4 regions of the Nocardioides cavernaquae genome follow, and region 4 is predicted to be linked to each of the others. Evidence: predicted binding sites of a transcription regulator. Region 4 holds the regulator's gene; each other region holds the start of a gene.

Region 1 (3,771 bases), 2.0 Mb from region 4:
GGTCCGTCCGCTTCCACCTCCGCCAGCCACGCCGGATCAGCTTGATCGCGTAGTAGAGGACGACCAGTCCGATCACCAGCAGCGTCGCGGCGATCGACGCGGCGATGTAGGGGTGGTGCAGGGCGAAGAGCATCACGACGAAGACCGCCGAGTCCTCGGCGAGGCTGGCCAGGATGTTGGTGGCCGGCTCCGGGGAGGCGTTGATCGCCAGCCGGGTGCCGGCCTTCACGCTGTGGGCGGCGAGCGCGGAGCTGCCTCCGACGACACCCGCGACGGCCTGGTTCAGGCTGTCGGCGTCGCCGGCGAGCAGGACACCGACCACTGCGCCGACGGTGGGGCGGATCGCTGTGGAGATCGCGTCCCAGGTCGAGTCGACGTAGGGGATCTTGTCCGCGACGAACTCCATGGCGAACATGAACCCGGCCGCGGCGAGCACCTCCCAGCGTCCCAGGACGTCGGGGAGCTGGCCGAACGTCCCGAATCGCTCCGCGAGCCCCAGCACGAGGAGAACGAGGTAGCTGTTGACGCCGCTGGCCCAGCCGCTGGAGAAGACGAGCGCAAGACTTTCCACGCGCTGAATCTAACGGGCGGCTCAGCCTGCGGCGATGACCTTTGCCAGGCTTTCGGCGTCGCGCCCGACCACGGTCGTGCCGTCGCCTGCGGTGATGATCGGGCGCTGGATCAGGCGCGGGTTGTGCACCATCAGCGCCAGCCAGTCGCCGCGGTGCGCCTCGTCCCTGGGTGGGAGCGTCACGCCGAGCCCCTTCGCGTCGCCCGTCCTCGCGATGTGCCACGGGTCCACGCCCAGGCGGGCAAGGACATCCTCGAGCTCGGCGGCGGTCGGCGGCTCGTCGAGATAGCGCCGGACGGTGTAGTCCGCGCCGGTGGCGTCGAGCTCGCTGACGGCCGTGCGGCACTTGGAGCAGGCAGGGTTGAGCCAGATCTCGATCATTCAGTCCACCTCGATCGCGGTGCCGCCGGTCAGGCGGAGGAGCTCGTCGTAGGTCGTGGAGAAGACCGCCGACGGGTGTCCGGCCGCTGCCCACAGGACGGGATGCTTCTGCAGCCAGATGTCGACCCAGGTCGGGATCGGGCTGGGGTGCGCGATGGGGGACACGCCGCCGATCACCTGCCCGGTGTGGTTGCGGACGAAGTCGGCGTCAGCCCGCTTCAGCTTCGGTACGGCGATGCGCGCGGCCGTCGCGGTCGTGTCCACCCGGTGTGCGCCACTGGTGAGGACCAGGACGGGCTCGTTGTCGCTGGAGAACAGCAGGCTGTTCGCGATGGCACCGACCTCGCAGCCGAGCGCGGCGGCGGCCAGGGCTGCCGTGTGCGCGGATTCGGGGAGGACGATCACCTCGCCGGTGCCGCCGAGACGCTCCAGTTCAGCGCGAAAACTCGTGATCGAGGGGTGCTCGTCCATGCCCTCGACCCTAGTCGGACCAGTTTTCCCCAGGGCACGCGGTCGAGGTTGTCCTGTTGTCGGAGGGCAGGTGTAGCGTTCCTCTTGTTCGAACAACTGTTCGATCAGGCGGGTCGACGACCGAAGGAGATTCCCGATGATGCTGTTGCCCGCGACGACGCACGCCTACCTCGAGCGCGCTGCCGAGTCGCTGCGTGAAGCGATCACGACGAGTGACGTCCCGACCCGCTACGCCCACGCCCATGTCGCTGCGTTGCGCGCCGCGGCGGCACTGCTCGCCGCCCGGGCCCACCCGGACCCCAAGCGCCGGCGCCAGAAGAACGCCTGGGTCCTGCTCGCGGAGGTGGCGCCCGAGCTGACGGAGTGGTCCGCGTTCTTCGCCGCGGGTGCGTCCAAGCGCGCGGCAGCCGAGGCGGGTTCGCGTCGTGCGGTGTCCGAGCGGGATGCGGACGACCTCGTGCGTGACGCAGACCGCTTCCTCTCCGTGATCGAGCAGGCGCTGGGCCTGGCGCCGCACCTGCCGGTCGAGGAGGAGATCGTGTTCCGGCCCGCGCTTCGCGCGGGCGCCTGATCTCTGTCCTACTAGGGTGGGATCCATGGCAGGCACCGGTGGAGTGGCAGGCAGCGAGCGCGAGCGACCCGGCGAACGCCGTGCGGCCGCACGCACGACAGTGGTGTGGAACGCTCTCGACGCCGTTCTGGCAGGCCAGCCCGGAGCAACGGTGCTCGACATCGGCGGTGGCACGGGTGGCTTCGCTGTCCGGGTCGCCGAGCTGGGGCATCACGTTCGCGTGGTCGACCCGAGCCCGGACGCCTTGGCCGCACTTGGCCGACGCGCGCAGGAGCAAGGCGTTGCGGAGCGGGTGACTGCCCAGCAGGGCGACCTCTCCACGTTGCTGGAGCTCGTGCCGGGCGCCAGTGTCGATGTCGTGCTGTGCCACGGGGTGCTGGAGGTCAGCGATGACCCGGCTGCCGCGTTGGCGACCATCGCCACCGTCCTGCGACCGGGCGGCACGCTCAGCCTGCTCGTCGCGCAGCGCCATGCGGCCGTCCTGGCCCGCGCGATGGCCGGCCACTTCGGCCAGGCGCTGACCCTCCTCGACGGTGGTCCGGGTGAGGTGCCGGCGCGAGGGCGTGGCACCGGGCGCCGCTGGACGGCTGCCGAGATCGTCGCGCTGCTCGACGCGGCTGGGTTCGCGGTGACCGCTCAGCATGCGGTGCGGGTCTTCACCGATCTGGTTCCTGGCGCCGTCCTCGACGCCGAGGTCGGGGCAGCTGACGCGCTCCTCGAGCTCGAGCAAGCGGTCGCCGAAAGACCGGAGTACCTGCCTCTGGCAACACAGATCCACGTGCTCGCAACGCACTGATTCGCGAGACATTCACGAAATTTCCGGACCGGCGGCTACCACCGGCGAGAACGGCTGCCTAGACTGATGGCAGATCATCCGTGCGGCCCAGGTGAGGAGGAGCCATGCCACTGTCGGAGGAGGAGCTTCGCCTGCTCGAGCAGATGGAGCGCGCACTCACCGAAGAGGACCCGAAGTTTGCGTCCACCTTGCGTGGCAGCTCGTTTCGTCGGGCCGCTCGTCAGCGTGCACTGCTGGCCGGGGTCGCGTTCCTCGGTGGAGTCGCCCTGCTGATGACGGGGGCGGTGACCGAGCTCATCCCGGTTGCTGTCCTGGGCTTTGTGGTCATGCTGCTCAGCGCGACCTATGCGCTCTCTGCGCTGCGCGCCCGCCCGACCCCGTCGGCGCATGACCAGGGTTCGCTCCACGACCGCATGGACCGCTGGCGCCACCGCCACGAGGACTGAGTCTCCTCAGGCGCCGTCTCCTCAGGCGTCTGCCGGCGGGTCGAGTTGATCGACCACGCCCGAAGCATGTTCCTGCCTGACGCGTGCGCCGCTGCGCGTCGTACGCCGGTGCAGTGAGCGTGGCCACCAGCGAGCCCGGCGTTGTGCTGCCGGCGATGCGCCGTCGCGCAACGCCTCGAGGCAGGTTTCGGTGTCCACGGCGAGCTGGTCGTCGAGCGGTGGCTGCTCCCCGGCCGGCGCGTAGCGCGCGGTCTCGAGCGTGGTCACCAGTCGTCGCAGCGCGGCCGGGGCTTCGGGCACCGAGTTGACGGTGCCGGCGAGCGCGAGACCAGTGGCGCGGGGTGACCGTTCCTCGGGCCACGGCACGCCGAGGTCGATAGCGGTGTCGCGGAGCTCGGCCCACATCTCCTCGGGGGTCGCTGCTGCCATCCGACGGGCCCGGCGGCGGCGACGCAGTGCCCGTGGCAGCGCTCCGAGCAGGAGCAGGGCGAACGCGCCGACGCCGACTGCCGGAAGCCAGGTCGTGAGGAGCTCG
Region 2 (3,771 bases), 840 kb from region 4:
GCTGGCCAAGGCCCTGCAGCGCGAACTGGCTGGCTTCTGGCTCCGCCTTGGCGTCGACACCCTCATCGAGGCTGCGCCGCCGCGGCTGCTGGACATCGATGGGGGTCTTGAACTTGGGTCCGACGGCAGCATCACGCACGGACCCGCGTTTGCTGTCGTTGAGGATCAGTGGATGAAGGGAGTCGCTGCGGTCGCGGCCGCCGGTGGCCTGGTGATCATTGAGGACAACTTCGTCAGTGGCCCGAGCGCTCAGCGTCGCTGGCGCGAGGCACTGGGCCAGGTCCCGACCGCCTGGATCGGCGTCCGTTGCCCACCTGCTGTCGCTGCCGAACGCGAGCGAGATCGTGCTGACCGGGTCGAAGGCATGGCCGCGAAGCAGGCCGAAAGCGTCCACCGTGGCATCCACTACGACCTCGAGGTCGACACGAGTGTCGTCGATGCCGTGACGATTGCGGGCGCGATCCGCGAGCATCTTCAACTGAGCACTGCGCCCTAAGCGACGGTCCTCTCCGATGCGCACTCCCTCAGGCAGCGGGTTCGTGAGCCAGGCGCCCGCTGACGTCGTGGCATCGGCAGGTGCGCACACGGCTTGAGGGCATAAGACCGGCTGAAGACCTGCCGAAGGCGGCTTCCTTGTGCTGTTCAGCATCTCCGGTGGAGGCGGACTTCTCCCTGGGGAGTGAAGGTCACCTCGTAGGTGTCGTCGTGGAGCAGATGGTGGTGGCGGGGGCAGGCCAGTGCCCCGTCTTCAAGGTTGGTGGGTCCGCCCTTTGACCACGGTCGGTGGTGGTGGGCTTCGCACTGCTCGCCGGGCACGTCGCAGCCTTCGACGATGCAGGTGCGGTAGCGGACCCGGAGGGCTTTGCGTTGGGCTGGGCTGAACAGTCGGCTGGTGCGGCCGAGGTCGAGGATCTCGGACTTCCCGCCGAGTACGGCGGGGACGATGCCGGCTTGGCAGGCGAGCCGGCGGACTTCACCGGCGGGGATCCGCTCACCACCGGCGGTGGCGACGCCGACTCCTGCGCGGAGCTTGTCCAGATCCATCGTGACGATGATCGTGGTCGCTGCTCCGCCTTGGATGGGCATGCGGGTGGGGTCGGCGGCTTCGATGAAGGCGCAGAGGGCTTCGCCGAGAACTCGGTCGTGTGGGAGGCGTTTGCCGGTGACGGGGTCGAGGTAGGGGGAGTCATCAGCGGCTGGCGAGCCGTTGCCGCCCGCGTTGTCCGGCACGTCGCCCGAAGCGCTGTCGGCGCCGTCACGGTTGTCGGTGGTCCCCGTCGGGTTGGCCGCCTTGTTGGCAGTGGCGGTGTCGTGTCGGGGTGAGGAGAACGCGGACAGGCAGGTGCGGAGTCGGGCGGCCAGGGCGTCGGGGATGACGCCGCTGATGCGGGTGGTGCCGTCACCGCGCTGGCGGAGGGTGAGGCGGGTCGCTTCGTGGGCTTTGCGGAGCTCGTCTTCGAGGCGTTGGCGTTCGTTGTCTTCGAAGGTGTCGGGGTCGATGGTTTCGAGGATCGCGGCGCCGAGCTTCTTGAGCTCGTGTGCGTCGAACTCGGCGGCGAAGGCGACCATGCGGGCTTCGGCTTCGACCTTGATGTCGCGCGAGACATCCGTGCCCAGGGCGTCCAGCGAACGCGTGATGGCTTCGGCCTGGCGCACTGACACGTTGCCGGTGCGCATGCCTTCCAGGACCAGGGGGTAGCGGGCGGTGACGTCGTCAGCGAGGCGCTGCAGCCCGCCAAGCACGGAACGCTCCGAGTGGGTCTGGGTGGCCAGCCAGGTGCCGGCGGTCTTGAATCCTTCGGCGTCGGCCACATCTCCGCAGACTCCGAGGGCTTCGACGAGGAGGCCGTCGATCTGGTTGCCCAGGCTGACCAGGGTGGTGAGGAGTTCGCGCTTTTCGGGCAGCGGGAGGAAGGCCGGGGTGGCGCCCCGTGCCTGCTTCAGCTGCTCGTCCACCGACCGGGTCATCGCCAGGAGCGGCGAGACGATCGTGGACCCCGAGAAGTGGTTGTCCATGGACCAATTCTCCCTCGAACAATCGTTCGAGTCAAGGGATGATCCACAGCGTTTGTGCAGGTCAGATGCTATTTCGTTGTGGATGAAAACTGGGCCGACCAGCTCGTTCCCCGAGTCGGTTGTGGACGAAAACCGGGCCGGCCTCGCACGGTGCGACCGGGCCGCTGGGCTCGCACAAGACCCTCGGGACGGCAGGGCTCAATCCGAGCCGACCGCGCCGAGGTAGCAGAGCATGAGCGAGTCGGAGTCCGGGTCGAGGCAGGTGAACCCGTGCCGCTCGTAGAACCGCCGTGCGTCCACATCGGGCTCATCGACGTTGATCAGCACCTCGAGCGCACCACGCCGCCGCGCCTCCACCATCAGCGCGGCGATCAGCGCGGAGCCGGCGCCCTGCGACCGAAGACCCGGGCGTACGTACAGCTCTTCGAGCTGGACGAGCGGTCCGTCGGCGTACGGCGTGGGGCGGAAGGTCACCAGTGCGAAACCGACCGGCGCGGTCTCTGGTCCGACAAGGAGCGTCATCAGGTCCGAGCGTGCGAGCAGCCCGACGAGCCGGGCGGCGAACACCGCTGCATCCTGTCCCTCGGCGTCGAACTCGCGGTTGAAGTCGGCCAGCATCTGCGCGACCACCGCGGCATCGGCCGGGGTTGCGATCCGCACCTCGTCCACGCGATCGATGTCCATGCGATCGATTGTGCCGCCGACCTGGCTGCATGCAGCCCATCCCGAGGAGATCGACGGCGCGAGCGCCTCGAAGCGGATCCCCTCGGCGGACTGATCAGTCGCGGAAGTCCGGTCCGATCCGCTCGGCCTGCCGCAGCAGCGCGTCCCAGGCGAGGTCCATCGCAAAGCTGTCGACGAAGTCGTCGCCCTCGCTGTCCTCTCCGGCCAGCTGGGCCGCGGTCCGGAGCGCCAACGCGTCGGACGGAAGCACCAGCGGAGACCCGCCGGCGAGTGCGTCGACCTGGATCTGGCAGGCCTTGTCGAGGTTGATCATCCGCAGCAGCGCCTCGCCCGGCGTACGCCCGACGGTCAGCAGGCCGTGGTTGCGCAGGATCATCACGTCGTTGTCGCCCATGTCAGACACCAGCCGCTGCTGCTCGGAAAGCGAGAGCGCGACGCCCTCGTAGTCGTGATAGGCCGTGCGGCCGAAGAACTCCATGCTGATCTGGTTGATCGGCAGCAGTCCGTGCGCCTGTCCGGCGACGGCGCAGCCCGCCCGCGTGTGCGTGTGGAGGATGCACTGGGCGTCCTCGCGGGCAGCGTGGATCGCGCTGTGGATGACGAAGCCGGCCGGATTGACCGGATACGGCGACTCCTCCACCTTCTCCCCGTTCAGATCGATCTTCACGAGCGAAGATGCGGTGATCTCCTCGAACAGCAGCCCGTAGGGGTTGATCAGGAAGTGGTGGTCCGGCCCCGGCAGCCGCAGCGAGATGTGCGTGAAGATCAGGTCGGTCATCCGGTAGTGCGCGACCAGCCGGTAGACGGCGGCCAGCTGCTCGCGGAGTTCGCGCTCGGTGGCGTCCATGTCAGTGCTCCTTGCAGGTGGGTCGATGAGTCACGGTGTGACGGGGTGGGTCACGGCGCCGGTCTGCAGCCAGGCGATGACGTTGCTGGCCTGCTCGACGACGTAGGCCAGCTCGGACTCCTCCGAGAGCCAGGCGGTGTGTGGAGTCAGGAGTACGTCGTCACGGCTGGCCAGCGGGTGGCCCGGCTGCGCCGGCTCCTGGTCGAGTACGTCGAGCGCGACGC
Region 3 (3,771 bases), 1.5 Mb from region 4:
CTGAGCGGTCACCGCGAACCCAGCCGCGTCGAGCAGCGCGACGATCTCGGCAGCCGTCCAGCGGCGCCCGGTGCCACGCCCTCGCGCCGGCACCTCACCCGGACCACCGTCGAGGAGGGTCAGCGCCTGGCCGAAGTGGCCGGCCATCGCGCGGGCCAGGACGGCCGCATGGCGCTGCGCGACGAGCAGGCTGAGCGTGCCGCCCGGTCGCAGGACGGTGGCGATGGTCGCCAACGCGGCAGCCGGGTCATCGCTGACCTCCAGCACCCCGTGGCACAGCACGACATCGACACTGGCGCCCGGCACGAGCTCCAGCAACGTGGAGAGGTCGCCCTGCTGGGCAGTCACCCGCTCCGCAACGCCTTGCTCCTGCGCGCGTCGGCCAAGTGCGGCCAAGGCGTCCGGGCTCGGGTCGACCACGCGAACGTGATGCCCCAGCTCGGCGACCCGGACAGCGAAGCCACCCGTGCCACCGCCGATGTCGAGCACCGTTGCTCCGGGCTGGCCTGCCAGAACGGCGTCGAGAGCGTTCCACACCACTGTCGTGCGTGCGGCCGCACGGCGTTCGCCGGGTCGCTCGCGCTCGCTGCCTGCCACTCCACCGGTGCCTGCCATGGATCCCACCCTAGTAGGACAGAGATCAGGCGCCCGCGCGAAGCGCGGGCCGGAACACGATCTCCTCCTCGACCGGCAGGTGCGGCGCCAGGCCCAGCGCCTGCTCGATCACGGAGAGGAAGCGGTCTGCGTCACGCACGAGGTCGTCCGCATCCCGCTCGGACACCGCACGACGCGAACCCGCCTCGGCTGCCGCGCGCTTGGACGCACCCGCGGCGAAGAACGCGGACCACTCCGTCAGCTCGGGCGCCACCTCGCGAGCAGGACCCAGGCGTTCTTCTGGCGCCGGCGCTTGGGGTCCGGGGGCCCGGGCGGCGAGCAGTGCCGCCGCGGCGCGCAACGCAGCGACATGGGCGTGGGCGTAGCGGGTCGGGACGTCACTCGTCGTGATCGCTTCACGCAGCGACTCGGCAGCGCGCTCGAGGTAGGCGTGCGTCGTCGCGGGCAACAGCATCATCGGGAATCTCCTTCGGTCGTCGACCCGCCTGATCGAACAGTTGTTCGAACAAGAGGAACGCTACACCTGCCCTCCGACAACAGGACAACCTCGACCGCGTGCCCTGGGGAAAACTGGTCCGACTAGGGTCGAGGGCATGGACGAGCACCCCTCGATCACGAGTTTTCGCGCTGAACTGGAGCGTCTCGGCGGCACCGGCGAGGTGATCGTCCTCCCCGAATCCGCGCACACGGCAGCCCTGGCCGCCGCCGCGCTCGGCTGCGAGGTCGGTGCCATCGCGAACAGCCTGCTGTTCTCCAGCGACAACGAGCCCGTCCTGGTCCTCACCAGTGGCGCACACCGGGTGGACACGACCGCGACGGCCGCGCGCATCGCCGTACCGAAGCTGAAGCGGGCTGACGCCGACTTCGTCCGCAACCACACCGGGCAGGTGATCGGCGGCGTGTCCCCCATCGCGCACCCCAGCCCGATCCCGACCTGGGTCGACATCTGGCTGCAGAAGCATCCCGTCCTGTGGGCAGCGGCCGGACACCCGTCGGCGGTCTTCTCCACGACCTACGACGAGCTCCTCCGCCTGACCGGCGGCACCGCGATCGAGGTGGACTGAATGATCGAGATCTGGCTCAACCCTGCCTGCTCCAAGTGCCGCACGGCCGTCAGCGAGCTCGACGCCACCGGCGCGGACTACACCGTCCGGCGCTATCTCGACGAGCCGCCGACCGCCGCCGAGCTCGAGGATGTCCTTGCCCGCCTGGGCGTGGACCCGTGGCACATCGCGAGGACGGGCGACGCGAAGGGGCTCGGCGTGACGCTCCCACCCAGGGACGAGGCGCACCGCGGCGACTGGCTGGCGCTGATGGTGCACAACCCGCGCCTGATCCAGCGCCCGATCATCACCGCAGGCGACGGCACGACCGTGGTCGGGCGCGACGCCGAAAGCCTGGCAAAGGTCATCGCCGCAGGCTGAGCCGCCCGTTAGATTCAGCGCGTGGAAAGTCTTGCGCTCGTCTTCTCCAGCGGCTGGGCCAGCGGCGTCAACAGCTACCTCGTTCTCCTCGTGCTGGGGCTCGCGGAGCGATTCGGGACGTTCGGCCAGCTCCCCGACGTCCTGGGACGCTGGGAGGTGCTCGCCGCGGCCGGGTTCATGTTCGCCATGGAGTTCGTCGCGGACAAGATCCCCTACGTCGACTCGACCTGGGACGCGATCTCCACAGCGATCCGCCCCACCGTCGGCGCAGTGGTCGGTGTCCTGCTCGCCGGCGACGCCGACAGCCTGAACCAGGCCGTCGCGGGTGTCGTCGGAGGCAGCTCCGCGCTCGCCGCCCACAGCGTGAAGGCCGGCACCCGGCTGGCGATCAACGCCTCCCCGGAGCCGGCCACCAACATCCTGGCCAGCCTCGCCGAGGACTCGGCGGTCTTCGTCGTGATGCTCTTCGCCCTGCACCACCCCTACATCGCCGCGTCGATCGCCGCGACGCTGCTGGTGATCGGACTGGTCGTCCTCTACTACGCGATCAAGCTGATCCGGCGTGGCTGGCGGAGGTGGAAGCGGACGGACCGCCGTCCATCCGCCTACGCCTGACCCCTAGGGTGCGCTCATGGCACGTATTGCAGTGATCGGCGGCGGGTTCGGCGGACTCGCCTCCGCAGCCCGGCTGGCCAAGCTCGGCCACGACATCACCCTCCTCGAACGCGGCAAGCACCTCGGCGGTGCGTCAGCACGATCGGTCCGAGGGCTTCAGTGGGATGCCGGCCGACCTCGACGCTCCTCGACGCGTCGTACTGCACTCCGCGTGAGCCGCCGCGCACGCGACGGTGGGCCGTCCTCGAACCAGTGCTCGCGCACGACGTCCTGGGGGACGAGGTCGAGCTCCTTCTCGAGGGGTCGGCCCGACTTGCGGAACAGGTCCCGGATCACGGCAGGCAGGAGCGTCGAGGTCGGGCCGGCTCCCACGTGAAGCCCTCGGACCGATCGTGCTGACGGCACCGCCGAGGTGCTTGCCGCGTTCGAGGAGGGTGATGTCGTGGCCGAGCTTGGCCAGCCGGGCTGCGGAGGCGAGTCCGCCGAACCCGCCGCCGATCACTGCAATACGTGCCATGAGCGCACCCTAGGGGTCAGGCGTAGGCGGATGGACGGCGGTCCGTCCGCTTCCACCTCCGCCAGCCACGCCGGATCAGCTTGATCGCGTAGTAGAGGACGACCAGTCCGATCACCAGCAGCGTCGCGGCGATCGACGCGGCGATGTAGGGGTGGTGCAGGGCGAAGAGCATCACGACGAAGACCGCCGAGTCCTCGGCGAGGCTGGCCAGGATGTTGGTGGCCGGCTCCGGGGAGGCGTTGATCGCCAGCCGGGTGCCGGCCTTCACGCTGTGGGCGGCGAGCGCGGAGCTGCCTCCGACGACACCCGCGACGGCCTGGTTCAGGCTGTCGGCGTCGCCGGCGAGCAGGACACCGACCACTGCGCCGACGGTGGGGCGGATCGCTGTGGAGATCGCGTCCCAGGTCGAGTCGACGTAGGGGATCTTGTCCGCGACGAACTCCATGGCGAACATGAACCCGGCCGCGGCGAGCACCTCCCAGCGTCCCAGGACGTCGGGGAGCTGGCCGAACGTCCCGAATCGCTCCGCGAGCCCCAGCACGAGGAGAACGAGGTAGCTGTTGACGCCGCTGGCCCAGCCGCTGGAGAAGACGAGCGCAA
Region 4 (3,771 bases):
ATCTGGCGACGCCCAGTTCGTGCAGGTGATCCGCGGGCGCGCGAGCAACCCCGACCGGCTGCGCAACATGGTGGCCGACCAGGAGATGACCGCGATGCTGCACCAGGCGCGGCCCGAGATCGTCGGCGCGACGCTGCTCATCGAGGACGACGGCAGCTACACCGAGACGATCGCGTTCACCGACGAGGCTGCGGCACGTCGTGGCGAGCAGCTCGAGATGCCGGCGGACGTCGCCGCGGACTGGCAGTCGGCGGTCGGCGACGCGCAGTACTCCGACCTGCACCGGCCCTGGTTCGCAAAGCACTCGTGAGCCTGTCGGCGCTGCCCTAGATTGCGTGGGTGCGCACCTCGACCCGACGCAAGCTCGCCTACCTCGGACTGGCCGCCCTCGACACGGGATTGTCGGCGTCGGCCAGTCCGCTGGCGCACCGCGCCCGCTTCGTCACGAAGCCCCTGCTGATGCCGGTGCTGGCTTCGTCGGTTCTCGCTTCTGGTCGAACCGGGCTCACCGCGCCGGTGGTGATCGCCGAGGCCTGTGGGTTCGTCGGCGACGTCGCGCTGCTCTCCGAAGCGCGCCGGCCGTTCTTCGTGGGGTCGGCGGCGTTCGCGGTCGGCCACGCCTCCTACGTGGCCGGGTTCATGGCGCAGCGCTCCACCTCGCCGCTCTTCGCGTCGCGGAGGACCCGCGCGCTCGCTGTGCTGTGGGCAGTGGCGGCGCCGGTCAATGCGGTGCGCGCAGGTCGGCGTGACCCGGCGCAGGGCGCTGCGGTCGCGGCGTACTCGTTGTCGCTGACGTCGATGGCGATCGCGTCCGGCCACCTCTCCCCCTCGATCCGCCCCTCCGCCCGGGCGCTGGCCGGGCTCGGCGGCCTGGCCTTCCTGACGTCGGACTCGTTGCTCGGCCTGCGGAAGTTCGTGCTCAGCGACCCGCCGCCCGCGCTCGAAGGAGCGGTCATGGCGACCTACACCGGCGCGCAGTTCCTGCTGGCAGAGGCCGCCACCCGCGCCTGAGGCCTGCCGTTCCGCTTTGGCCCTCCGGGGGTGTCGGGCTCGTGTCGCTCGAGTGGCCTTCGACACGGTCGAATCTTTTTTCGAACAAGTGCTTGCATCGTTCGAACACATGATCTAACTTCGTACATGTGTTCGATCGAACGTCTGATCGAGGGCCAGCTCCGGCGAAGGTTGTCGGTGGTCGTCTGTAGACATTCGCTCGTCACCCCGACCGACTCTTCCCCGGAGGTCCACGATGAGCACGATCAGCTTCTCCCCCACGTACGCCGCCCGTCCCGTCCGCGTCGCCCGCCCCGCTGCCCCGCAGCTGCGGCTCACCCGACGCGGTCGCCTGACGGTCTTCGTGCTGGCGCTGCTGTTCGCCGCCACCGTCGCCTTCGTGCTGGCCAGTGGGTCCAGCGCCAACTCCGAGCAGGGCGGCGCCCCGCTCGCCACCGAGCGCATCGTGGTCACCCCCGGCCAGACGCTCTGGCAGATCGCGGCCGACCGCGCCGACGACGGCGAGGTCCGCGCCATGATCGACTCCATCGAGAAGCTCAACGCCCTCGACGAGCCGATGCTCTACGCCGGCCAGGAGCTCTTCGTTCCGGTCGGCTGACACAGACGCGCGGCGGGGCGCTGGTGACTCCGCCGCGGCAAGTTCTTGCGCGCCGCTTCGACCCCGGTGCGTGAGATGGGGAAGACACGGGGGCGGAGTCCACTTGGGCTCCGCCCCCGTTTCGCATTTTCCGTCGACACGGCGCTTCGTTGGATGGCCGGGGCGGCTGCGGCACACGGTGGCGGGGACGCGGGCGGGCTGGGTCGCCGGCGCGCGGCGGATGCGCGACGGCGCACGGAGCGTAAAAGTCGGCTGCGGCCAGAGCGCGCGAGTGGGCGGCTGAGTCTGCCGCGCCGACAGCGACGGCGTTGCCGCGCAGGAGCCGCCCCAGCCACACCCAACGCAGCCCAAGATCCCCACCCCGCCCCGACACGCCGTTCGAACAGGTGTTTGAACACCCGCGTGAATCCGGATACGTTGGAGACACCCGCCCAGCCCACGACGTAAGGCACACGACGATGGCGACTCCTCCGCACAAGGTCTCCGAGTTCCCCGACGGCCCACCGGATGCGACCGGGCTGACTCCGCGTCAGCAGCGCATCCTCAACGTCATCCGCGACTCCCTCGAGGACCGTGGCTACCCGCCGAGCATGCGCGAGATCGGCGACCTGGTCGGGCTGACCAGCTCCAGCTCGGTGTCCCACCAGCTGAAGGTGCTCGAGCAGAAGGGCTTCATCAAGCGTGACCCCAACCGTCCGCGCGCGCTCGAGGTGTTCCTGCCCGAGGTGCTCGCGGCGCGGCGCTCGATCGGCGCGGCCGACGAGACGTCGTACGACGAGACCGGCATCGGCGACTCGATGCCTGCAGCGACCTACGTGCCGATCGTGGGGCGGATCGCGGCGGGCGGCCCGATCCTCGCCGAGGAGCGCATCGAGGAGGTCTTCCCGCTGCCGCGGAGCCTGGTCGGCGACGGCACGCTCTTCCTGCTCGAGGTCTCGGGTGACTCGATGATCGACGCGGCGATCTGCAGCGGTGACTACGTCGTGATCCGCCAGCAGCCGACCGCCAACAACGGCGACATGGTCGCGGCGCTGCTCGACGGCGAGGCGACGGTGAAGACGTTCCAGAAGAAGGACGGCCACGTGTGGCTGCTCCCCCACAACGAGGCCTACGACCCCATCGACGGCACCCACGCCTCGATCCTGGGCATCGTGACCGCGGTGCTTCGCCGGGTCTGATTTTCCCCCACCGTCGGGAGGACGACGGGTCACGGAGGCCTACGCTGGCCGACGTGACCCGTCGTTCGCATTTCGGAGCCGTCCGCCTCACGTGTGCGGCGCTGGCCTTGAGCGCCGCGCTGTCCGCGTGCGAGCCGCTGCTCCGCGAGGACGGGCCGCCGCCCGCGCCCGCATCTCCGGGAGCACCCGCTACGGGAGGTACGCCGAGCGCACCTGCTGCTCCGACTCCGTCACCGACCGGACCGGCAGCGCCATCGGCACCCGCACCGCCTGCGCCGGGCACTGTCGCGCCCGCCTGGCTCGGGAAGCGGCCCCTGCCGGAGACCGCCGACGGCTTCGGGGAGATCCAGGCAACGCCACGGGTCCTGCGCAATCGCCGCTTCACACTGCCCGACACGTTGCCGATGCTCCCCGGGGACGGGTTCGCCTCGCACGTCGTCAGTCCGGCCCCCGCCGACGTGATCGCACGCTCGACCTGGGTGGAGGGCTGCCCCGTCTCGGCGAGCGACCTGGCCTGGGTGCAGCTCGCCTTCCGCGGGTTCGACGGCGCACGCCACACCGGCGAGCTGCTGGTCAACGCCGACGTGGCACAGGACATGGTCAAGGTCTTTCGGCAGCTCTGGCGCGCCAAGTTCCCGCTCGAGGAGATGCGGGTGACCCGGCGCGACGAGCTCGACGCCGCCCCCACCGGAGACGGCAACAACACCAGCGCCTTCGTGTGCCGGCCCTCCGTCGGATCAACCCACTTCAGCCAGCACGCCTACGGGCTGGCGGTGGACGTCAACCAGTTCCAGAACCCGTACACGAAGGGCGACCTGGTCCTGCCAGAGCTCGCATCGGCGTACATCGACCGGACGAATGTCCGCCCCGGCATGATCCTGACCGGCGGCCCGGTGATCCGCGCGTTCGCGTCGGTCGGCTGGGAGTGGGGCGGCTACTGGAACTCGCTCAAGGACCGGCACCACTTCAGCCTCAACAACCGCT

Evidence for each region. The regulator LexA, encoded in region 4, represses DNA repair genes until DNA is damaged. The targets are predictions, from matches to a motif close to TCGAACANNTGTTCGA.
Region 1: a site for LexA is predicted at 1,512-1,527, ahead of D4739_RS00095 (SAV_6107 family HEPN domain-containing protein). Genes of this name have one in related genera too.
Region 2: a site for LexA is predicted at 2,031-2,046, ahead of D4739_RS05630 (HNH endonuclease signature motif containing protein). Genes of this name have one in related genera too.
Region 3: a site for LexA is predicted at 1,105-1,120, ahead of D4739_RS16645 (SAV_6107 family HEPN domain-containing protein). Genes of this name have one in related genera too.

The regions. Positions count from the first base shown of each region.
Region 1 covers NZ_QYRP01000002.1:6,635-10,405, reverse strand. The annotation lists gene D4739_RS00110 (DUF4126 domain-containing protein) at 1-571, opposite strand, end outside; gene D4739_RS00105 (ArsC/Spx/MgsR family protein) at 593-952, opposite strand; gene D4739_RS00100 (YbaK/EbsC family protein) at 953-1,423, opposite strand; gene D4739_RS00095 (SAV_6107 family HEPN domain-containing protein) at 1,560-1,994, shown strand; gene D4739_RS00090 (methyltransferase domain-containing protein) at 2,020-2,790, shown strand; gene D4739_RS00085 (DUF3040 domain-containing protein) at 2,895-3,236, shown strand; gene D4739_RS00080 (transglutaminase TgpA family protein) at 3,258-3,771, opposite strand, start outside.
Region 2 covers NZ_QYRP01000002.1:1,142,544-1,146,314, reverse strand. The annotation lists gene D4739_RS05635 (chloramphenicol phosphotransferase CPT family protein) at 1-496, shown strand, start outside; gene D4739_RS05630 (HNH endonuclease signature motif containing protein) at 643-2,016, opposite strand; gene D4739_RS05625 (GNAT family N-acetyltransferase) at 2,215-2,700, opposite strand; gene D4739_RS05620 (class II aldolase/adducin family protein) at 2,795-3,547, opposite strand; gene D4739_RS05615 (C-terminal binding protein) at 3,578-3,771, opposite strand, start outside.
Region 3 covers NZ_QYRP01000002.1:3,448,788-3,452,558, reverse strand. The annotation lists gene D4739_RS16650 (methyltransferase domain-containing protein) at 1-615, opposite strand, end outside; gene D4739_RS16645 (SAV_6107 family HEPN domain-containing protein) at 641-1,072, opposite strand; gene D4739_RS16640 (YbaK/EbsC family protein) at 1,209-1,679, shown strand; gene D4739_RS16635 (ArsC/Spx/MgsR family protein) at 1,680-2,039, shown strand; gene D4739_RS16630 (DUF4126 domain-containing protein) at 2,061-2,654, shown strand; partial or broken gene D4739_RS16625 (FAD-dependent oxidoreductase) at 2,671-2,862, shown strand; gene D4739_RS16620 (FAD-dependent oxidoreductase) at 2,788-3,171, opposite strand; gene D4739_RS16615 (DUF4126 domain-containing protein) at 3,188-3,771, opposite strand, start outside.
Region 4 covers NZ_QYRP01000002.1:1,980,973-1,984,743, reverse strand. The annotation lists gene D4739_RS09675 (hypothetical protein) at 1-310, shown strand, start outside; gene D4739_RS09670 (lysoplasmalogenase) at 340-1,011, shown strand; gene D4739_RS09665 (LysM peptidoglycan-binding domain-containing protein) at 1,247-1,609, shown strand; gene lexA (transcriptional repressor LexA) at 2,068-2,787, shown strand; gene D4739_RS09655 (M15 family metallopeptidase) at 2,841-3,771, shown strand, end outside.